DNA from 2 places in the Pseudoalteromonas sp. AWM4_233 genome. Region 1 is predicted to be linked to the other one. Evidence: riboswitches for the same ligand, from Rfam matches in the RefSeq annotation. Region 1 holds a riboswitch; the other holds the start of a gene.
The links. Region 1 has a riboswitch for cobalamin ahead of ACXAC4_RS13850 (ABC transporter ATP-binding protein). Riboswitches for the same ligand answer to the same signal wherever they lie in the genome.
Positions count from the first base shown of each region.

Region 2: it holds a riboswitch for cobalamin, as region 1 does, so the genes downstream of both, ACXAC4_RS26625 (TonB-dependent receptor) here and ACXAC4_RS13850 (ABC transporter ATP-binding protein) in region 1, are expected to answer to the same signal.

Region 1 covers NZ_JBSWSZ010000001.1:3,061,267-3,081,438, forward strand. The annotation lists gene ung (uracil-DNA glycosylase) at 1-315, opposite strand, end outside; gene ACXAC4_RS13815 (cobalamin-binding protein) at 315-1,199, opposite strand; gene cobO (cob(I)yrinic acid a,c-diamide adenosyltransferase) at 1,199-1,792, opposite strand; gene ACXAC4_RS13825 (cobyric acid synthase) at 1,803-3,275, opposite strand; gene cobU (bifunctional adenosylcobinamide kinase/adenosylcobinamide-phosphate guanylyltransferase) at 3,285-3,818, opposite strand; gene ACXAC4_RS13835 (adenosylcobinamide-GDP ribazoletransferase) at 3,838-4,611, opposite strand; gene cobT (nicotinate-nucleotide--dimethylbenzimidazole phosphoribosyltransferase) at 4,613-5,674, opposite strand; gene ACXAC4_RS13845 (FecCD family ABC transporter permease) at 5,678-6,667, opposite strand; gene ACXAC4_RS13850 (ABC transporter ATP-binding protein) at 6,664-7,479, opposite strand; cobalamin riboswitch at 7,566-7,687, opposite strand; gene ACXAC4_RS13855 (histidine phosphatase family protein) at 7,699-8,301, opposite strand; gene nqrM ((Na+)-NQR maturation NqrM) at 8,364-8,576, opposite strand; gene ACXAC4_RS13865 (FAD:protein FMN transferase) at 8,700-9,716, opposite strand; gene nqrF (NADH:ubiquinone reductase (Na(+)-transporting) subunit F) at 9,809-11,035, opposite strand; gene nqrE (NADH:ubiquinone reductase (Na(+)-transporting) subunit E) at 11,053-11,661, opposite strand; gene ACXAC4_RS13880 (NADH:ubiquinone reductase (Na(+)-transporting) subunit D) at 11,672-12,304, opposite strand; gene ACXAC4_RS13885 (Na(+)-translocating NADH-quinone reductase subunit C) at 12,304-13,050, opposite strand; gene ACXAC4_RS13890 (NADH:ubiquinone reductase (Na(+)-transporting) subunit B) at 13,043-14,242, opposite strand; gene ACXAC4_RS13895 (Na(+)-translocating NADH-quinone reductase subunit A) at 14,247-15,590, opposite strand; gene fabV (enoyl-ACP reductase FabV) at 15,983-17,173, opposite strand; gene ACXAC4_RS13905 (BolA family protein) at 17,301-17,615, opposite strand; gene ACXAC4_RS13910 (alpha-ketoglutarate-dependent dioxygenase AlkB family protein) at 17,665-18,252, opposite strand; gene ACXAC4_RS13915 (methyltransferase) at 18,293-19,441, shown strand; gene ACXAC4_RS13920 (YajG family lipoprotein) at 19,444-19,995, shown strand; gene ACXAC4_RS13925 (peptidylprolyl isomerase) at 19,998-20,172, shown strand, end outside.
Region 2 covers NZ_JBSWSZ010000127.1:69-3,475, reverse strand. The annotation lists partial or broken gene ACXAC4_RS26635 (DUF3010 family protein) at 216-566, opposite strand; partial or broken gene ACXAC4_RS26630 (serine/threonine protein kinase) at 649-1,568, shown strand; cobalamin riboswitch at 1,695-1,959, shown strand; gene ACXAC4_RS26625 (TonB-dependent receptor) at 2,053-2,847, shown strand; gene ACXAC4_RS26620 (TonB-dependent receptor domain-containing protein) at 3,043-3,390, shown strand; partial or broken gene ACXAC4_RS26615 (hypothetical protein) at 3,363-3,407, shown strand, end outside.

The sequences.
Region 1 (20,172 bases):
ATGATCAGGGGTGCTAAACCCTTCTATGTCCTGCACCAGCTCTTTATACATATTTGCCAATGACGGAGGCGGTTTAATACCCGATAACACAGAAAAACATAAACCATGTGCTTGATCTGGTCCGTGATAAGGGTCTTGGCCTAAAATGACCACTTTAACCTGCTCAAATGGCGTGGCATCGAATGCTGAAAATACCTGTTGTTCAGGAGGAAACACCGTCACGCCTTCACTGCGCTTTTGAGCGACGTACTCTAGCGTGTCTTTAAGGTAGGGTTGCTGGCTTTGTTCAGCGATAAAATCTGACCAAGTCTTCATTATGATTGCTCTTGATAGTAACGGCGAGATTGCGACAGTTTATCACATAAGTCAGCAACCCCATCGAGCGCTCGCACACTAAAACGGTGTAATAGATCGGCATTGACTCTAATAAACTGCTGATGTTCGACTGCTGGGATCTGAGGCCAGTTTTGCCAATTAGTATGCTGCACGTCTTTCTTTGTTTTCTCTTCAGGTAATACGATTACTTGAGGTTTAAACTTAAGCACATTTTCGACACTAATTTGCGGATAATCTGCTCGGCTGTGAGCAAATACATTATTGGCTTGGCAAATCGTCAATACCTGATGGATCATGGTGTTTTTATTCACACTCATCATGGGCTCAGGCCAGAGTTGATAAAATACATCCAGCGACTTCGCATCTTGATATTGGCTTTGTAATTTGGCTAAACGCGCATCAAATTCTTTAGCCACTTGTTTGGCTTGTGCTTGATGACCAGTTAGCTTACCAAACTTTATCAGTTGCTCTGATACTTTAGTTAGGTCATTGGTTTCGCTATAAACCACTTTAATACCTAGCTTCTCGAGCTTTTCAAGATCGGCTTTTTTATTACCAGTTTTCCACGCGATCACCAAATCTGGTTTTAAAGCTAATAACTTCTCAAGTTGAACGCCGTGATAGCCGCCAATTCTCGAGATCTCAAGCGCTTGCTCTGGATAATCTGCATATTCAACGGTACCGACAATTTTACCGCCTGCACCTATGGCAAATAAGTTTTCAACAATGTGCGGCGCTAAAGCCACAATACGTTGTGCTTTATGTTGAGTATCTGGTTGTGGCGCATTTTGTGATTGATTTGCTGCTACATATTGACTTGTAAGCAGCAAAAAGATGATCAATAAAGTCCTTTTTAACCACATCAGTAGTCAAATCCTTTTAGTGCTTTAACACCAGATTCAAAAGCATGCTTCACATTTCTGACTTCACTTACCGTGTCAGCAAGCTCAGTTAAACGACGGTGTGCACCACGACCTGTCACGATCACAGACTGCATCTTGGGACGATTCTCGATAGCGCTGATAACTTCATCTAAGTCTAAATAATCGTAGCTCACCATATAGGTCAACTCATCTAATAACACCAAATCTATGCTATCGTCTGCTAACCATTTTTTAGCTTGCTGCCATGTCTCAACCGCTGCAGCAGTGTCTGTTTCACGGTTTTGCGTTTCCCATGTAAAGCCGGTTTTCATTACAGCAAAAGGTACGCCTACTTTTTCAAGTAAGTTACGCTCACCGCAGTCCCACATACCTTTAATAAACTGAGCTACCGCAGCATTTTGACCGTGACCGACACAACGCGTCACAACACCAAAACCTGACGTCGATTTCCCTTTGCCATTACCTGTGATGACCTGAAAAATGCCCTTTTCGATATTGGCAGCGGCAACCTTTTCATCAACCTTCTCTTTGACTTTTTGTTGCCTCTGTTGATGTCTATCTTGTTCGCTCATAATTCACACCCTATAAATTGATTAATGCTTTAATTTTGTTCATATCTAAATGCGCTTCACATTCATCTGCCAGCCACTCTAACTGTTTTTCACGATGCTCATCTAGACTAAAATTCGTTTCTGTTAGCCTGCCATTACTCGCCCAGTGTAAAATGGCTTCAGCCGCTTTGGGCTCATCAAACAAACCATGTAAGTAAGTTCCAACAACCTGGTTATCATCAGATACAAAACCATCTTTCAGGAAACCTTGTGGATGGTCAGTAAAATACATAAATGGCTTTTCTAGGGCAGGACCGCTACTTTGCCCGCAGTGAATTTCATAGCCTTTAATATCCACGCTTTGCTGATTGATAACGCACTTACCCTGCACCTGAGTCAGGGTTTTGGTTTGCGTTAGCTGAGTTTCAAACTCAGCTAATCCTAACCCTGTAATTTCTGCCTGTGAGCTTTCTATGGCATCAGGGTCACAAATGCGTTGACCCAACATTTGTAAACCACCACACACGCCTAGCACCTTACCGCCATAACGTAAGTGACGCTGTATTTCGGTTTGCCATGTTTGCGCCTGTAAAAAAGCTAAGTCGTTAATGACGTTTTTACTACCCGGGATAATAATCAGATCAGTTTGCCCGATTTGCTCTGTATGTTTTACATAGCGCAAATCGATTTGAGGATTTAACCGCAAGCTATCAAAGTCAGTGTGATTACTAATGTGCGGCAGTAACAACACACTTACCGAGAGTTGTTTGTCAGTCACCACATTATCCATTGCGACGGCATCTTCAGCGTCTATATTCAAGCCATGCATATACGGCAGCACACCTAACACAGGTTTTCCCGTTTTTTCTTCGAGCCAATCAAGACCCGATTGCAACAAAGCAATATCGCCACGAAAACGGTTGATCACAAAGCCTCGCACTAATGACTGCTCATATTCACTGAGTAACATTAAAGTACCGACAAGGTGTGCGAACACGCCGCCTTTATCAATGTCAGCAATGATAATCACGGGGCAATCTACTTCACAAGCAAACCCCATATTAGCGATATCATTTTCACGCAGATTGATTTCCGCAGGGCTGCCCGCCCCCTCGACCATAATGGCATCAAAATCAGATGCTAATCTTTGATGCGATTCAAGCACTGCTTGCATCGCGACCTTTTTATAGTCGTGGTATTTCGCCGCTTCCATATTGCTAATGGCACGGCCATGAATAATGACTTGCGCACCGGTGTCGCTATTCGGCTTGAGTAAAATAGGATTAAAGTCGGTGCTTAAAGGCTGTTTCGCAGCGATGGCTTGTAGCGCTTGGGCACGGCCTATTTCGCCGCCACAAGGGGTTACCGCACTATTGAGTGCCATATTCTGAGGTTTAAACGGCGCAACCTTAACCCCTTGCCTAGCAAGCACGCGGCATAACCCCGCAACCAAGGTACTTTTACCCGCATCAGATGTAGTGCCCTGCACCATTAATGTTTTTATCTTCGTCACTTATTTAATCCTTAACGGGCAACCAGCCATAATAAAGTCAACACGCTGCGCAACTTTAGCGATATCTTGATTTAACCAGCCAGACTGGTCGACAAAAACCCGACTTAACTCGCCGAGGGGCACTATGCCATGACCTACTTCATTGCTGACTAGCAAAACAGATGCTCGTGTATTTTGTAATGCCTCGAGCAAACGCTGCTTTTGTACTTGTAATTCAGACTCTGATTTTTCACATAACCCATGTGTTAACCATAAGGTTAAACAGTCGATTAGTACGCAACTGTCGCCACCAAATTTTTGCAATGTGTCGGCTAGGTGCCATGGCTCTTCAATCACTTGCCAGCGTTTATCTCGTGTGTCACGATGATGTGATACTCGCTCTGCCATCTCATCATCTTTAATTTCTGCGGTGGCGATGTATACAAGTTTGCTCACTTTGCCTGAAGCATATAAATCCAACGCCGTTTGCTCGGCGAAACTACTTTTGCCAGAGCGCGCGCCACCTAAAATGAGATGAATATTATTTTGAGTCATAGCTAATCACTTGCCTTCATTACACCCAGAGCGCCACTAAAGTTAAATAAATCATGATTTCACAATATTGTTGCGCAGCGCCTAAACAATCTCCCGTATACCCACCTAGCTGTTGCTTAAACCAGCTTATACACAGCTGGCGAGTTAAAAATAAAACAGCCACTAAAATAATCACATTCATTAAAGACAACTGTGTAAAAAGCCAAAGCACAAATAGCACGCACAGTGAGGTTAATGCGAGGAAATCTTTTGCATGAGAAGAGAGCGACATGGCGACCGGCTTTACTTTTGATTGGGCATCTTCTTGCACATAATCAAGCTTGCCAATGATACTTGTTGCCATTGCACGACTTAAAGTATGACCTAATACCAGTGCACACAATACTTGTGTAAAGCTATCGCTAAGCAGGCTCATCAGCTGAAACTTTAATAACAGTAATAAAATAAGTGCACTGGCACCATACGTACCTAGACGGCTGTCTTTCATAATCGACAGCTTTTGCGACACAGTCCAACCGCCACCAAAACCGTCCCAGACATCGGCAAAACCGTCTTCATGAAATGCGCCAGTAATTAAAATACCTAGAGCAAGAGTGAAGATCACAGCAACGCTTGAAGGAAAAATCAAAAACGCAACACCATATACAGCAGCCAAAGCAACACCCAACAACAAACCCACTAAGGCAAAATAGCCACTGGCTTCACTGAGTGCATTGTCTTCAATCTCTTGTTTAAAATGTACAGGCACGCGAGTTAAAAAGCTCACAGCCAATAAAAAGTGTTGCTTATTCATGTTAAACAACTTTCGTGACATTTGCGTCATCAAAACTATTCATGTCGTTATAAAACGCCAGAGCACTTTGTAGCAAGGGTAAGCTCAGTGCCGCCCCCGTCCCTTCACCCAATCTAAGACCAAGATCTAAAAGAGGCTTAGCATTAATTGAATTTAACATTTGCAGGTGTGCTTGCTCAGAAGAGCAATGGGCAAATACCATATAGCTCTGACTATTTGGCTCAATACGAATAGCCAGTAATGCCGCGGCCGTTGCAATAAAGCCATCAATAACAATAACCTGCTGTAACTCAGCAACAGCCAACATGGCACCGACCATTTGACAGATCTCAAACCCACCCAAACAACGTAAGATTGCATGCGGGTCGTTAAGTTTATCTCGGTGTAAGTTAAGCGCGGTATTAATCAGCTCAACTTTTTTATCTACCACTTCGTTTGAAACACCCGTGCCAAGCCCAACCGTGTATTCAGCAGAGAGCCCACTCAACGCACTAAAAATAGCCGATGCTGCACTGGTATTGCCAATGCCCATCTCACCAAATGCAAAAGTATTACAGCCTTGTTGATATTGTTTATGAACTAGCTTCTTAGCAAACTCAAAACCTTGCGCTTCTTGAGCTTGGGTTAGCGCTTCACATTCATCAAATGAACGCGTAACTGAACCCAAACGTTGTGACGTAACACCTAAGGCCTGGTCGGGTTCACTTAGAATACCGCAATCGACTATCTCGAGTTGCCAGCCTAATTGTTTGCTGAAAACATTAATTGCAGCGCCTCCTGACGCGAAATTCGCTACCATTTGGGCTGTTACTTCACTAGGCGCGATAGATACACCTTTTGCAGCGATACCATGGTCGCCTGCAAACACTGTTAGAGTGGGTTTTCTGATTTGTGGTCGAAATGCTGAAAGCTGCTCAGGTTCTATACCCTGAGAGAAAATAGTCACCAGCTGTTTAGCCAATGTTTCTAGCTCACCTAACGCACCCAAAGGCTTGGTTTTCAGGTTTATTTTTTTTTCGATAAGTTCGCGAGAACGCGTATCAAGTGCTTTAACTGAGAACATACGCTAAGGCCTTTTTTGTTTGAGAGTCAGTAAAGTTAAAAAGAACACACTGCCTATTGCAGCAGTGATAACACCAATGGGAAGCTCTTGATTATCAAGAATAGTACGGGCAAATAGATCTACCCAGATCATCATCAAACCACCACTTAAAGCAGTACACAGCAGGCCAATTGAAGTTGCCTGTGAAATGAAAAAACGTACCAAATGCGGGATCATCAACCCGACAAAGCCAATGCCACCGCACATGGCAACCAATACCGCAGTCAGCAATGAGCTCAATAGCAACATGCCTAAACGCAACTTAGCCACCTGAATACCTAAAGTTGCAGCGCTTTCGTCACCCAGTAATAGTGCGTTTAAACCGCGCCTAAACAACAGCATACAAGCCATACATAGCAATACAATTGAACAGGGCAACCACAACCATTGCCAATCTGCACGACTAAAGCTACCTAAGTTCCAAAACATAATGGCACTCACTGCTTGTGGGTCACTCCAATACAACAGCAAGCTGGTAAATGCGCTAAATAAGAAAGATAAGGCAACACCGGCGAGTAACATCGCTTCTACCTGTCTCGACCTTTGTCCATAGGCAATCAGCAACAATAGGGTCATTGCCAGCACACTACCTAAAAACGCCGCCCCTGACATCGCCCAACCAGCTGTGATACCTGTAAATGTTATAAGTAACACGACGCCAAATGATGCGCCTGATGAAATACCAAAAAGGTAGGGATCTGCCAAAGGGTTACGGGTCACTGTTTGCAAAATAATGCCTGCCAATGCCAAACCACTGCCAGCAACAAATGCCAAAACCACTCTGGGAATACGAAGTTCCATAACAATTTTTTGCTCAAAGACGTTGGCATCATAAGCAAATAGCGTTTGCCAAACAGCACTCGCATTAATATCAATCGCGCCATGCTTAATGGCAACTAAAGCACTAACAAAGCAGCTTATCAGCAAAATTAACAGCGAAATAAGCGGCTTCATAGTTGATATCCAAAGTGGTAGCGGATATGAGGAATATGGGTTTTGTCTCTATACGGGCAAGGTACTTGCGAGACCTCAGCACAGACATCAAATACATCACTGAGTAATTGCGCATCTAGCACATCGCTTGGCGCTCCACTTTTATATAGCTCGCCATGTTGTAGCACCAGCAAGCTATCACTCATAGCTGCCGCAAGATTTAAATCATGGAAAGAAGCGATCACTGTGATCCCCATTGCTTTGGCGAGCTCCATAATTTGTATTTGATATTTTACATCCAAGTGACTGGTTGGCTCATCCATGATCAATAGTTTAGGTTTTTGTGCCATGGCTTTCGCGATCAGCGCCCTTTGCTTTTCACCACCTGAAAGGTGAGCAAATGCTTCGTTGATTTTGTGTGCCAGACCAACCTGTTCAATAGACTTTGCAATTAGTTCATGGTCGGTTTTATTTAATGAAGAAAATAAACTTTTATGAGGTGTTACACCCATTGCAACTACATCATAAAGCGATAGATTAAAATGCTCAGGCATTTCTTGTAGAACCACTGCAACTTGCTGGGCATATTCGTTATGCGAGAAACTTGAAATCGTTTTGTTAAAAAGGGTTATTTGTCCGTTTGAAGGGCTAAAAAAACGGTAAAGGCAACGAAGCAGCGATGACTTACCAGCCCCATTAGGACCTAATAAACCAATAAACTGTCCCTCTGTAACATTGAAAGAGATGTTTTGTAATATTTGATGGTTATCTAGCACCAAATCTAAGCTTGAAACTTGCAGAGCAAATTCAGAGTGCTGACAAGCTAATTGCATTCGTACCCTTACTAACTGTTGGGCAGACACAAACGCACAGTCCTAACCGAATTTCGGTTAAAATTGTGTGCTCTTGAGTACGCCCGCTCAAGAGGATTTTTCTGACCTTGGTATCTGACTTCGTGCATTTAAATGCACTTCACAGTTGCGGGGACAGTTAAGCAGTTTCAGCTTATTCCCAAGATTAATCAGAAAAACCGTATTATGAAGTCTAGATGGCTAAAACACAACTTTAGGCCACGGCTTATGTGCTTCATCAAAGTAAACTTCTATCTTTACCAATGTAGCATAGCCAACTTCTAAACTATTGATAGAGGAAAGAGAATCTAAAGGTAAGTTAAGGACTTCAGCTAAAATTTGTTTGATCACACCAGCATGAGTCACTACTAGGTTATGTGTTGTATGTCGGGTTGATAGTTCTGCCTCCCACCATTGTCTGACACGAGACCTAAACGCGTAAAGGGACTCTCCATTTGGCGGCGTATGCTGCCAAGGCGACTGCCAAAATTCACCTATACTTGGATCCTGTGTGTTCTCCCAAAGCCATTCATAAGTTCGACCATCCCAATCTCCAAAATCCATTTCTTGAAGTTGCTTTGCTATCGCCAGTGGTAAGCTTGATTGCCTAGATTGGTTTTTCGCAAAGCTCAGACAACGCAGCATAGGGGAAGAAATACAGGTATCAAATTGAACTGTTTTTGGTAAAGCAGACTCCATCGCTGCTAACCCTAACGCAGACACGGCAACGTCAGTTTTAGAACCAGTGAGAATACCTGTAGTAACAGGTTTACCGTGCCTTAGGAAATACCATGTCTTCGTCATTTTAGCCTCAGATCAAAAATGCGAGCCTTAGCTCGCATTTAATTCTAGGAAACTTGCTTAACTTAAAGAATCTGATTCTCTTTCCAAGCTTGCTCTTTCGCCATACGCTTTTTGCGTCGGTCACATGGATCATCGCAATCACATGACTTTTCAATACCAACCGCGCCTAAACCGCCACAGCTGCTTGCCATAGATTTCTTTTGCACGATTACACCGACAGCCATAGCCGCAACAATTAAAATAAGTAACCCAAAAGTTAGGAAAAATAGTGACATGCACAAGCCCCTTAAAAACAGTTTAACGGCTCAGTGTATCTGAACCAAATGACGGCATTTAAACAGCCGCCATTATAACGCGCTTAGTGTACTATTTCGACTAATTAATCAAAATAGCCTTATTTACAAATAAGGCGCAAAAGCCGGGCTTGAATAGGTCACTAGCCCTTCATTACTTTTACTAATTAAATATACAGCTAAATTGTGCTCTTCTGCGTAAGCTTTTGCTCGCTCTGTGCCCATGACAGTAAGTGCTGTTGCCAAGCCATCAGCAGTCATTGCTGATGGGTGTAAGACGGTCACAGATACCAAATCATGCTTAACTGGTTTGCCTGTGCCTGGATCAATCAAGTGCGTATAGGTCTCGCCATCCATTTCGTAGAAAATACGGTAATCACCTGAAGTCGCCATGCCGTTATTGCCTGGTTCAATAACTTTATGCACTTGCCTCTGCCCTGCTGGCGCATCTGGCTGTTCAATCGCAATACGCCAAGGTTGTGACTGAGCTTTAGTGCCCGCAATTCTAAGCTCACCACCAATTTCAACCATGTAATTTATCATCCCTTTAGATTCTAAAAGCTCAGCAACTTTATCAATACCAAAACCTTTCGCTGTCGCTGAAAAAGATAACTCTAAACCGTCAATGGTTTTCGCTAACCCTTCGTCTGTTAAAACCAACTTATCAACACCAATGCGAGCCTTCATTTCATCCAGTTGAGACTGTGAAGGTGTTTTTGTTGGGCGTTTATCTGGGCCAAACCCCCATAAATCTATGAGAGGTCCCATGGTGACATCTAGTGTTGTTGTTGAAACGCCTAAACGAACAGACTCTTTCACAACTGACTTAAAGTCATCACTGATAGGCATAAAAGTATTTGCTGCCAACGTATTGAACTGATTAATCTCTGAGTTTTTCACCCAAGGTGACATAGACTGATTCACCGCAATTAAAGTGTTATCAACTTCTGTTTTTAATTTCTCAGCAGTTAAATTTTCATTAATTGGAAAAGCTTTGACCGTGTAAGTGGTCCCCATTGTTTTACCCTGAATAACAATAGGTTCAATCTCTTGTTTGTCGTCAAAACACCCTGTCAAAACAACCGTGGTCAGTAATACAAAAATGCCTACTAGTTTCTTCATACTTTTCTCTATCCCAAAAAAAACCCCAAGCTTATTGCTTGGGGTTTAAGTCTATCTTATTTCAGTGAAGTGTTCACTGAGATAACGCTGATTTAGCCACCGAAGTCATCTAGTAAGATGTTTTCGTCTTCAACGCCTAAATCTTTAAGCATGTTGATTACAGCCGCGTTCATCATTGGAGGACCACACATGTAGAACTCACAATCTTCTGGCGCTTCATGGTCTTTCAGGTAGTTTTCTAAAAGAACGTTATGGATGAAGCCCGTGTAACCTTCCCAGTTGTCCTCTGGTTGAGGATCTGAAAGAGCTACATGCCATTCAAAGTTTTCGTTATCAGCCGCTAGGCCATCGAAATCTTCTACGTAGAACATCTCACGCTTAGAACGTGCACCGTACCAGAAAGACATCTTACGGTCTGAGTTAAGACGCTTAAGCTGATCGAAGATGTGTGAACGCATTGGCGCCATGCCAGCACCACCACCTACGAATACCATTTCTGCATCAGTTTCTTTCGCGAAGAATTCACCGAATGGACCAGAAATAGTCACTTTATCACCTTCTTTAAGTGACCAGATGAACGATGACATCTTACCACATGGTAGGCTTAGGTTGTTTGGCGGCGGAGTCGCGATACGAACGTTAAGCATGATGATGCCATACTCTTCTGGGTAGTTAGCCATTGAGTATGCACGGATCGTTTCGTCGTCAACTTTAGACTCAAGATTGAAGAAGCCAAAACGCTCCCAATCTGCACGATATTCTTCAGGAATATCGAAGTCAGCGTATTTAACGTGGTGAGCTGGCGCTTCGATTTGGATATAACCACCTGCACGGAAAGGTACAACCTCACCATCAGGGATACCAAGCTTAAGCTCTTTGATGAATGTCGCTTTGTTATCGTTAGAGATAACTGTACATTCCCACTTCTTAACACCGAAGATTTCTTCTTCAACTTCGATTTCCATGTCAGTTTTAACAGCAACCTGACACGCTAGACGACAACCTTCACGCGCTTCACCTTTTGAAATATGGTCAAGCTCAGTTGGCAGGATATCACCACCACCCGCTTTAACGTGAACGGTACACTGGCCACAAGAACCTCCACCGCCACAAGCAGATGAAATGAAGATACCAGCGTCTGCTAGTGCACCTAGTAGTTTACCACCTGGTGCTGAAGTAACTGCCTTTTCAGGGTCACCGTTAATGCTGATTGTGATGTCACCGCTTGGTACAAGCTTCGACTTCGCTGCAATGATGATCAATACAAGCATTACAACGATAGCGATGAACATCCCTACGCCTAAATATACCTCAAGCATGATTTTTCCTCGCTAAATTAAAGTGAAATACCAGAGAATGACATGAAGCCAAGACCCATTAGACCTACTGTGATGAAGGTAATACCTAAACCACGAAGACCATCTGGTACGTCTGAATACTTCATCTTCTCACGGATACCAGCAAGTAATACGATTGCTAGTGCCCAACCTACACCTGAGCCTAAACCAAATACCACAGACTCACCGAAGTTCAGGTTACGCTCAACCATGAATGCTACTGCACCGAAAATCGCACAGTTTACAGTGATTAGTGGTAAGAAGATGCCTAGTGCGTTGTATAGCGCAGGGAAGAACTTGTCTAGTGTCATCTCAAGGATCTGTACAAGTGCTGCGATTACACCGATGAAAGTTAGGAACTTAAGGAAGCTTAAGTCAGCTTCAGGGAAGCCTAACCACTCTAGTGCACCTGGCGCTAAGATTGCAGAGTAAACTAATTGGTTTACTGGAACAGCAACACCAAGAACGAAGATTACTGCAACACCTAGACCCATTGATGTAGTTACTTTCTTAGATACAGCAAGGAAAGTACACATACCTAGGAAGAAAGATAACGCTAAGTTTTCAATGAAAACCGCTTTAACGAATAAATTAATATATTGTTCCATCTCTCTCTCCTTATGCCTTCGCTTCTACTTGGTCTTTCTTATAAGTACGAAGTACCCAGATGAAGAAACCAATGATGAAGAACGAGCTTGGCGGTAGGATTAATAGACCCATAGGCTGGTACCAACCACCTTCAGAAATAAGTGGTAAAATCTCGATACCAAATAATGTACCTGAACCACCTAGCTCACGAATGAACGCAACAGTTAGAAGCACTACTGAGTAACCTAAACCGTTACCGATACCATCAAGGAATGACATCAGTGGTGGTGTCTTCATTGCGTATGCTTCTGCGCGACCCATTACGATACAGTTAGTAATGATTAGACCAACGAATACCGAAAGCTCTTTCGCTGTTGCATATACAAACGCTTGAAGCGTTTGGTCTACCACGATTACCAATGAAGCGATGATAGTCATCTGAACGATGATACGAACGCTTGATGGGATGTGGTTACGGATCATAGAGATAAATAAGCTTGAGAAAGCACATACTAATGTCAGAGCGATTGACATGATAAGTGCATTCTTAAGGCTTGATGTCACTGCTAGTGCAGAACAAATACCAAGTACTTGAAGCGCAATTGGGTTGTTCGCAAAAACAGGGCCAAACAAGACTTCTTTCATTTCTTTTGCATTTGCCATTAGTTCAATGCTCCTTTACGTACGTTCGCAAGGAATGGACCGAACGCTTTGTCGCCTGTCCAGAAGTCAACTGTGTTATCAACACCTACAGATGTTAATGTCGCACCAGAAAGACCATCTACTTTGTGTTCGTTGTTACCAGCAGTACCTTTTACGATATCAAGTGGTAGCTTTTTACCTTCGAACATAGATGTCCAACGTGGGTTTTGGATTTCACCACCAAGACCCGGTGTTTCATTGTGCTTGTAGAAGTTAATTGCTTTAACAGTCTTAGTATCAGCATCTAGTGCTAGGAAACCGTACATAATACCCCAAAGGCCGTAACCTTGGATTGGTAGAATGATAGTGTCTACTTTACCGTTAGCATTTTTAGCAAAGTAAACTGGAGATTCAGTCGTCATACGCTGAACACCGGCTTTATCTTGCGCTTTTTCAAGCTTCACACTGCGCTTTGCATCGAACTTAGTTGATTCGAAGTCGAAAGAGTTTGGATCTGTATCAACAAACTCACCCGTCTTCATATCAACAACGCGTGCTTCGATGTTTTCATTGAATGTTTTGAAAACATCTGCTGAACTTTCAATACCTGCTGCAGCAAGAATGTTGCGTTGCACGTCTTGAGTTTTGTTTGCTTGTTGTAGTGGACGTAATTGAACAGATGCCATAGAAACAACAACTGCACATACTAAACATAGGCCAACAACAACGCCTAGCGTTTTGCCAATAGTTTCATTGTTACTAGACACGTGCCAATCTCCTCTTAACGTTAGACTGTACAACGAAGTGGTCGAATAATGGTGCAAATAGGTTAGCGAATAGAATTGCTAACATCATACCTTCTGGGTATGCAGGGTTAACTACACGTACCAGAACAACCATTACACCGATAAGTGCACCGTATGCGAATTTACCTTTATTTGTGAAAGACGCAGAAACTGGGTCAGTCGCCATAAAGAACATACCGAATGCAAAACCACCTAGTACTAAGTGCCAGTGCCAAGGCATAGCAAATGCAGGGTTAGTTTCAGAACCAATCATGTTAAGAAGTAGAGACATCACTACCATACCTAGGAATACACCTAGCACGATACGCCATGACGCAATACGAACATAGATTAGGAACAAACCACCAATCATTAGTGCTAGCGTTGAAACTTCACCCATAGAACCTTGTACGAAGCCATAGAAAGCATCCCACCAAAGTGCCATGTTGTTGTAATCAAGAGCACCTTGCGCCGCTAGGCCTAGGTTTGTTGCACCTGTGAATGAATCAACTGCAGTCCAAACCGTATCACCCGAGATATCAGCTGGGTATGCGAAGAATAAGAACGCACGGCCTGCTAATGCTGGGTTAAGGAAGTTACGACCTGTACCACCGAAAACTTCTTTTGCAACTACAACACCAAAAGTAATACCTAACGCGGCTTGCCATAATGGAATTGTAGAAGGAAGGATCAGTGAAAATAATACAGATGTTACAAAGAAACCTTCGTTAACTTCATGCTTACGGATAGAAGCAAATAAGACTTCCCAGAAACCACCAACGATAAATACCGTCGCATAAACTGGTAGGAAGAAACATGCACCATAGAAGAACTTAGCACCAATACCTGATTGTGCAGTAAGCTCACCACCTAATGCTTGGAAAATAGCAGCCTGCCAAGTGTTGGCAATTTCAAAACCGTTACCAATTGCTAGAGCAGCTTGGTGACCGATGTTAAACATACCAAAGAACATTGCAGGGAATGTCGCCATCCACACTAAAATCATGATACGTTTTAGGTCGATGTTGTCACGAACGTGCGTGCCACCTTTGTTTACATAACCTGGAGTGTAGAAAACGGTTGCGACTGCTTCATACAGGGCATACCACTTTTCATGCTTACCGCCAGGTTCAAAATGCGGCTCGATATCTTCTAGAAATTTCTTTAAGGCCATGGGATTAACCTTCCTTCTCGATAGTAGTCAGGCAATCACGTAAGATTGCGCCGTACTCATACTTACCTGGACATACGAAAGTACACAGTGCTAAATCTTCTTCATCAAGCTCTAATGCACCTAACGCAATCGCACTATCTAAATCACGTGCAATTAAGTCACGAAGTAGTGGTGTAGGTAGAATGTCGAGTGGCATAACACGCTCATAGTTACCGATTGGTACCATTGCACGCTTAGAACCACCTGTAGACGTTGTCATATTGAACAAACGGCTCGGCGCTAAGTGTGAGATAAATGTACGTGTTACAGAGAATTTGTTGCTACCTGGTGCAATCCAACCAAATAGTTCTTTCTCGCGACCTTCAAGTAATACTGATACTTGAGTATGGTAGCGACCTAGGAAAGCGTGAGGGCCGGTTGCTGTTTTACCAGCTAACACAGAGCCAGAAATGACTCGGTTATCACCGTCTTCAAGCTCGCCTGCAACTAAATCAGTTAGAGAAGCGCCAACTTGTGTTTTAACTAAGCGAGGATTCTTAACGCGAGGACCCGCTAAAGCAACTACACGGTCAGAGTAGATTTCACCAGTAAGGAATAACTTACCGAATGCAATCACATCTTGGTAACCTAAATGCCATACCTGCTTGTTTTCAGATACTGGATCTAGGTGATGGATGTGAGTACCTACTAAACCTGCAGGGTGTTTACCACCGAACTCATGAACTTCAACTTGAGAAAGTGAAGAACTTGGTACTGTGCTACCTGCTTGCTTACATACGAACACTTTACCATCAGTTAAGCGCGATACTACAGCTAGACCCGCTTCAAACGCTTCAACGTTTTCAGCAATGATCACAGCTGGATCTGCAGCTAATGGGTTTGTGTCGATTGCAGTCACAAAGATTGAACTTGCAGTTGCATCTAGTGCTGCCACTCGGCTGAATGGACGAGCACGTAGCGCTGGCCATTGACCAGATTCAACAAGCACTTCTTTTACTTTTTCACGGTCTAGGTTGCTTAAATCAGCAGCCGCCACCTTTTCAAAAGTAACCTGCTCGTTGCCTTGTACTTCAATCACGATAGATTGAAGAACACGCTTAGCACCACGGTTAATTTCTTTAACTACACCAGAAGCTGGTGCAGTGAACTTGACGCCTGGGTTCTTTTTGTCTTCAAAAAGAACTTGGCCTTTTTTGACTTGGTCATCCACGCGAACATGCATGGTTGGACGCATACCGATATATTCTTCACCTAGCACGGCAACTCGTTTGACAGCTACGCCATCATGAATTACTTGCTGAGGTGCGCCCTCTATTGGTAAGTCCAGACCTTTTTTTATGTTGATCATACGCACTTGCATTACATTAACGGAAAGAAATTGAAAAATCTTTTTTTGCCCCAAGATCTAGAAAGTGACCATTCTGTATTCGGCAAAGCCAAGCGACAAAACAATCCATAACTAAAACCTTGTGGACGAGTCCTCACATATTTCTGTGATTTTAACATTAATAACCCCCACTATGCGAGTGGAATTATGAAATTAATCCAGATTTACAAGGTCTTTTCGAGGAGAAAATAGAATGAATTTAGTTCAATTTAGACCAAAGTCCAGTTGCTGAAATACGCAATGAATCATTTTTACTAAACAGAAGAAAACTTCAGGTGTTAGCAGAAAAAATAAATATAAATAAACAAAAAAGGCCGGCAAAGCCGACCTAGTTATAAAAGTGATACTAGTGATTAAACTAAGTTGTTAATTTCAACCACTGTGTCTACGTCTTGCTCGTAGTCAACACCATCTACGCCGAAACCAAATAGTTTCAAGAATTCATTGTGGTAGCCAACATAGTCTGTTAACTCATCAATGCTGTCTGTATCAACCGTATCCCAAATGTGCTGAATACGTGCCTGTACGTCGTCTTCTAGCTCTTTGTAATTTTGGAATAAGTGACCGCCATAGTCAAAACGTGGGGTTGCGCCATATAGATTTTCGTTGAATAGACCGTGGATCTGCTCAATTGTACCTTCGTAAGTACCATCTGCTTTAGTCACTTTAAATAAAGCTGAGATATATAGCGGCATGATTGGAATAGCAGAACTTGCTTGTGTCACAACAGCGTTAAGAGAAGAAACATACGCTTCACCTTTTAGATCAGCTGTCGCTTCACGGATTGCTAAAGTTGCGCGATCTAAGTCTTCTTTTGCTTTGCCGATTGTAGCGTGACCGTAGATTGGCCAAGTTAGCTCTTTACCAATATAGGTGTAAGCACTTGTTTTAAAACCTTCAGCTAATACGTCTGCGTCTTTTAATGCATTGATCCAAAGTTCCCAATCTTCACCGCCCATCACTTTAACTGTGTTAGCGATTTCATCTTCATTCGCAGCTTCTACGCTTACAGAATCGATAATACGCTTAGATGTATTTAAGTTCTTCGTTGTGATGTCTTGACCGATAGGTTTAAGTACCGATGAATGCGTTTCACCTGTTTTAGGATCAGTACGACGCGGAGACGCTAGGCTGTAAATTACTAAATCTACTTTACCCATTTCTGCTTTAATCGTTTCAACTGTTTTAGCTTTAAGCTCATCAGAGAACGCATCGCCATTGATATTTTTAGACCAAAGACCCGCTGCTTCCGCTGCATTTTGGAAAGCTGCCGTGTTATACCAACCTGCTGAAGCTGGCTTTTTCTCAGTACCTTCTTTTTCAAAGAAAATACCCAGAGTTTTAGCACCAGAGCCAAACGCTGCTGTAATACGAGAAGCTAGGCCGTAACCCGTTGATGCACCAATTACAAGTACGTTTTTAGGACCGTTTTCTAATTGCCCTTGTGCTTTTACATAATCGATTTGCTCTTGAACGTGAGCGGCACAACCAGCTGGGTGTGCATTGGTACAAATAAAACCACGAATTTTCGGCTTAATGACCATGATGATTCCTATCTTTATTTAAATTTACGGAGCGTAGTTTAAAGGCTGATCTTAAAAATACAGGTCTGATCAGCTATAAAATTAGGCTTAACTCGATGATAAAAGTCTCGCTTAACCCTAATTTTGACTATTTATCGAATTTCGAACCACCCAAACATTTTGGTGACTCAGGAATTTGTCCATGCTGCTCTGAATACTCTTCAGGCGTATAGGCATGAATAGACAGTGCATGAATGTGTTCTGCTAATTCAACTTTTAGAATGTCGTTAATTTGGCGATGACGCGGTAATAATCGTTTACCCGCAAACTCTTCACTGACCACAATCACTTTAAAATGAGACTCTTCGCCACGGCTGTGCATGTGGCTTTCATTTATGACATTTAAATGCTTGCAAGCGATTGCCGCAGCGATTTTTTCTTCGATCTGAGATTGCATTGACATGAATATAAACTCTGCATTTTTCAATTGTGGCTACTATACCGAGATAGGATTATTTAACAATACTTCTAAATGTCAGGTTGATACGCCCGCCTTTTACTTTGCTTTGTTTCGGCAATGAGTGTTGAAAAAGTTGCTGACTGTTACCCGACATCACTAAACAACTGCCGTGCTCCAGCATTAACTCCCATTGCTGACCTGTCGTTTTATGTTTGATCTTAAATTTACGCGCAGCGCCTAAAGAAATTGAAATGATTAAAGGCTCAGCGCCTAACTCAACCTCATCATCACTATGCCACCCCATAGTGTCATGACCATCTCGATACCAATTTAATAGCAGAGCATTAAACGTCTGATTATAGTGGTTCTGAAGTTTACTGCGCATCGCAGCCAATGGTTTCGTCCAGCATTGATTAGCTAATGTATGATTTGAATAGGCATAATGTACCCCTTCATCAGCCACAAAGCTCTGCAAACGAGGAATAGGATGAAACTTACCGAAAACCTGAATACTGGGTTGTTGCCAGTTTAACTCCCCAGTGAGGTGTTCATACAAGTCGAGCCCTTTTTGAAATGAGATCAAATTTGGAAAATAAGCAAACCCCTCGGGTAACTCAGGTTTAGTGAGTTTTGATGTCATGCTATTATTCACCTCATAAAATGACTACTTATAAAAAACTATGACGACTGAAGCTGTATTGGGCGGCCACTCGCTAACTTTACATCGATTTCCCCTCGATCAAAAAAACAGAAGCCTACAAGCGTGGGATTCAGCCGATGAGTATTTAATCGAACATATTCAAAACGAATATGTCAACGCACAACATATTTTGGTATTAAACGATGGCTTTGGCGCCTTAAGCTGTGCATTACATGCTTTAGATACGCAAAACTCTCGCAAAGTGACCAGTTTTAATGATTCTTATGTCAGTCAGCAAGCGTGCCTTTATAACCTTGAAGAAAACGAGTTAGAAAGTCGTCAAACTGTATTACTTGATAGTCTCTCAGATTTACCTAGCGACGTTGATCTTATCCTCATCAAAATCCCAAAAAATGCCGGCTTTTTGCAATATCAACTTAGCTTGCTCAGTCAGTTTGAGAATGATGTGCCAGTGATCGCTGCCGGTAAAGCGAAAGAGATACACACATCTACATTAAAAAGCTTCAGCCATTTTATTGCTGAGCCTTCGACCAGTTTAGCAGTTAAGAAATCACGTCTTATTTTTAGTCAAACAAAACAAAAAAAGCAGACTTGTAAGTTTCCGGTGAGTTGGCCTTTAGAAAAAACTGATTTCACTGTCTTAAACCACGCTAATGTATTTTCTCGTGACTCCCTTGATATTGGCGCGCGTTTTTTTAGCAATTATTTACCTCAGGGTAAGAAACCGTTAAGGATTATTGATTTAGGCTGTGGAAACGGTGTTATCGGCTTACAAACATTGGCAAAAATGCCAAATGCAAAAATCACTTTTGTTGATGAGTCGGCCATGGCTGTGGCTAGTGCCAAAGCAAATATCGAGAACAACTTACCTGAGCGCTTGCAAGATTGTGAGTTTGTTCAAGATGATTGTTTGACTGATTTTGCGCCTAACAGTGCAGACTTGGTTTTGTGTAACCCGCCATTTCACCAAGCGCAAGCAATCACGGATCATATTGCGTGGCAGATGTTTGTGCAGGCAAAGCAAACACTCAGATCCGGCGGTGAATTAAGAATCATTGGTAACCGCCATTTAGATTATCAAGAAAAATTGCTCCGCTTGTTCGGAAACTGTAAAGTCATTGGTAACAATAAAAAATTTACTGTGCTAAGCACCACAAAGAGAGGCTAAAAATGAAAAAAATTGCACTTGTATTGTGTGGCATGTTGCTGGCAGGTTGTGCCAGCCAACCAAAATCTGTGATCTTAAATCCGGTATATAAAGCAGGCAAAGTGGCCGACTTTAATGTCCCCGTAACCTTGTCGGTCGAAGACCATAGGATCAGTAAATTCACAATTAAGGTGGTCGATCAAGAGCCCGCTGAGTACTTACCGGATGCCGAGCTAAGCAAACGGGTGAAAATGGCTTTTGAGCAAGCCCTTAAAGCTAATGGTGCACAGCTTACTTCAATGGGTAGTAACACGTTAACACTACACATTGATTCCTTTCATTCAAAAGTAACAGAATCTTATACACAACATGAAAGTAATGCCGTTGCTAAAATTAAAGTGTTAGCAACCCAAGGTAAGCGTACATTCGAAAAAACTTATTCAGGTCAGGCTCAAATGACAGCTCCACTAAAGCATGAGCAAGCTAAAGTTGAAGGCCAACTTAATGAGCTGAGTGAGCAAGTGATTACCCGTATTGTCTCAGATCCTGCTTTAATTAACTTCTTCAAAGGATAATCATGAAAAAGTTACTTATCACCCTATTCATTATCTGCATGAGTAGTCATGCCTTTGCTAGTAATAAAGAAGGCAGATTTGTTCAAAAGAATAACCTGTTTCCACGCGTAAAAATAATTACCAGTGAAGGGGATATTATTGTCGAACTAGACAGATCACGCTCACCGCTTACTGTAA
Region 2 (3,407 bases), on a different contig from region 1:
TTAGATTCACCTCTTACACAGCACCTAGCCGGGTAGTTGCAAAAAGAAAAGTTAGTAAGTAATTTAAATGCAATTCTGACGTTGAGTGATGACTATATAGAAAACGTGGATTTAAGAAAGATGTCGGACTCTTTATATGAAACACATAAATAAACCTGTCTTCAGTGAGATAAATATCCGGCCTGATATCGCCGGATATTTATTGAGTCTATTCTTTATAGCTCTTCTGGGCGGTATGTTTTCATCATGATGTAAACATAAGCATTAATAAATGCAGTTTCTTGATATTTCTTAAGCCCAGTTTCTTCAAAGTCGATTGGTAAAGGGTTACGCTTCAATTGTTCTTTGATTTCAGTTGCAGATAAAATTTTAACATCCACATCTTTTATTAATTGAATGGCAGCTTCGATTTTAAAACCTGTCGCACTACCTGCAAACTTACCCTTTGGTGCACGTTGCTTTATAGCAACAGAGTCAATTTGGTAATCTTCTAATAATTTTGCAAAATCAAATTGGAATTTGCGCATATCTTCAGTGTCTTGGCCAACTTGACCAAGGGTTATCTTTTTAAAGTTATTCATTGCAGTTACGTATTGCTAAGGTTAATACAAGCATCCCGACGCTTCGGCACCTTCGGAAAGTCAGGGCATTTTTCTTCAAAGCGGCCTGCTAGCGCTCAACAGTTATGAAAACCGCGTCTATCAGTTTTTGGCTGAAGACGGTCAGCGCTATGTAGCAAAATTCTATCGCCCAGGTCGATGGACCAGACGCTCAAATTCTTGAAGAACACGCGTTTGCTGCAGAGCTAATCGATAACGAAATCCCATTGGCTGCACCTTTAGCTTTAAACGGTAAAACGCTCCATCACCATACGGTGGCGGAGACTGACTATCGATTTACGCTATTCCCTTCGGTAGGCGGTAGACAATTTGAAAACGACAACCTTGATCAGCTCCGAATGGATGGGGCGTTTTATTAGGCCGCATTCACCGCGTTAGCGCTCAGCTAAAGGGTTTGCAGAATCGCCCCTCAATTGACATTGAAAGTTACCCTGATGAGCCCAAACAGGTTCTGTTGCAAAGCACACTGCTACCCGAGCATTTGAAGACGGCCTTTTTTGCCATACTCAATCCAGTTATTGAGGCCACCCAACAAGCGTATAAGCCAACATCGAATATTCGTTTACACGGTGACTGCCACCCAGGCAATATACTATGGCGCGACGGTCCAACCTTCGTTGACTTAGATGACTGCCGTATGGGACCCGCTATTCAAGACTTATGGATGATGTTAAGTGGCGACCGCCAACAGCAGCTTTTGCAGCTAGATACCCTAGTAGAGGCCTACGAAGAATTTCACGAATTCGATACGTGCCCAGCTACCTGCTTATCGAGCCGCTAAGAGCAATGCGCATGGTGCATTACATGGCGTGGCTTTCTCGTCGGTGGGAAGACCCTGCGTTTCCTCGTGCGTTCCCTTGGTTTGCTGAAGACAAATATTGGGAAGGCCAAATACTTGCCCTTAAAGAACAGCTATCTGCACTCCAAGAGCCCCCGCTAAAATTGGGGTACTCATTGCACTTCTGCCTCACTGCTCAAAAGCGCTTTTTCGATAACCCTAGTACAATAACCGTATGCGGGTTACGAAAAGCGTAAGGTATAAGAAACCGTATTCGCTATCACTTTTTAAGTTCTATATAATCGCGCTGTGTAGGTGCTTTTGTCGCGCTCCATAACTACTACTGTGACAATAGTTAAACGGGAAATCAGTGAAAAGCTGATGCTGCCCCCGCAACGGTAAACTCAACGCATTGTCGTTTTCTTTTCATTGCGCCACTGTCTTTTATACGTCAACGCGCTTCAGCGCAATCAGACGCCATTAGATGGGAAGGCAAAAGAGCCATTACCTTATCGGTATTGGCGAGTAAGCCCGGATACCGGCCTGTACTTCATGGTGTCGTTTGTTTGCTCACTATTCAAAAGAATAAGTAACAACGTGCACTTTCACTCATCATGTGCTCGGGTGGAGCGCATCAAAGATAATATAAAAACCATGCGTACACATTTTACTAAAGCAGCCCTTAGCGCTGCAGTTATTTCGTGCTTAAGCACATCTGCCTTCGCGCAAACTTCAAACCAAGATATTGAAACGCTAACCGTCACCGGCACCCGTTTACCTATTTCGCTAACTAAACTGCCTGGCTCAGTATCGGTGCTAACTGAAAGCGACATTAAAGCTTCGGGCGCACTTCAACTTACTGACCTCATTCGCGGCCTACCGGGCGTTAGCTTGTCTCAGTCAGGCAGTCTGCGTGGCTTAACAGAGCTGCGCGTGCGCGGCGGTGAAACCAACCATCTACTTGTTTTAATTGATGGTGTTGTTGCCAACGATGTAGGCCAAGGGAGTCTTGTTGACCTTGCTCATCTTACTAGCGCCAACGTAGTGCGCATTGAGCTACTTCGCGGCCCGCAAAGTGCGAGGTGGGGTAGCGGTGCAATTGGTGGTGTACTGAGCATTACCACTAAATCTGGCCAGTTTGCCGACAATGGTTCTCACGTAGATTTTTCAGCTGGCATTGGCTCTCAAGGTACCCTTCAGGGCAGCATGAATGCGCGCTCACAGAGCGATGACGTGGGAGTGTCTGCCTACGCGAGCTATATTAGGACTGACGGAGATAACGTATCTCGCGTTGGTAACGAAGACGATGGCTATGACAATATGACTGCTGGCATAAACCTCAATTATGCCGCCACCACCGAGCACACCTTCATCGCGAATTTACGTACTGTTCAATATGAAAATGACTATGACGGTACTGACTTTGTCATAACCTGGCCTTCCCGCTGATACAGATAACGTGACAGATGGCACACAAGTTAGTGCGAAATTAAGATGGGAATTTGCTGCCGAATAACACAGGCTACCGTTCGGCATTAAGTGCACACTATCGTAAAGATGAAAACGATAATACTGAATCGGGTACGGATACAGGCGGCACCACGGGTGAGCGTATTGAATTAGAACTGGACCGGCTTTTACACCATCGACAATTGGGATTTTGCAGGCGGCGTTGAATATCTACAGCGCCTTTTTGACCAGCGCGGCCCTATTGTATTTGGCGATCCTAACCAAAAACAACACGACAACACCTACAGCGTATTTGCAGAAACAAACAGTCAGTTTACCGAGTCGCTAACGGCAACATTAAGCGCAAGGTTCGACAACAATAGTGAGTTCGACAATGCCGTAAGTTATCGCGGCGGTTTCACATGGCAACTTAACGACTTCACTACGCCGTTTTCACAAGCTATGGTAGAGCCGTTAAAGCACCTACCTTTACTGAACGCTTTGGTTATTTCCCAGCGAGCTTCATCGGAAACCCTAACCTAGAGCCTGAAACCAGTGAA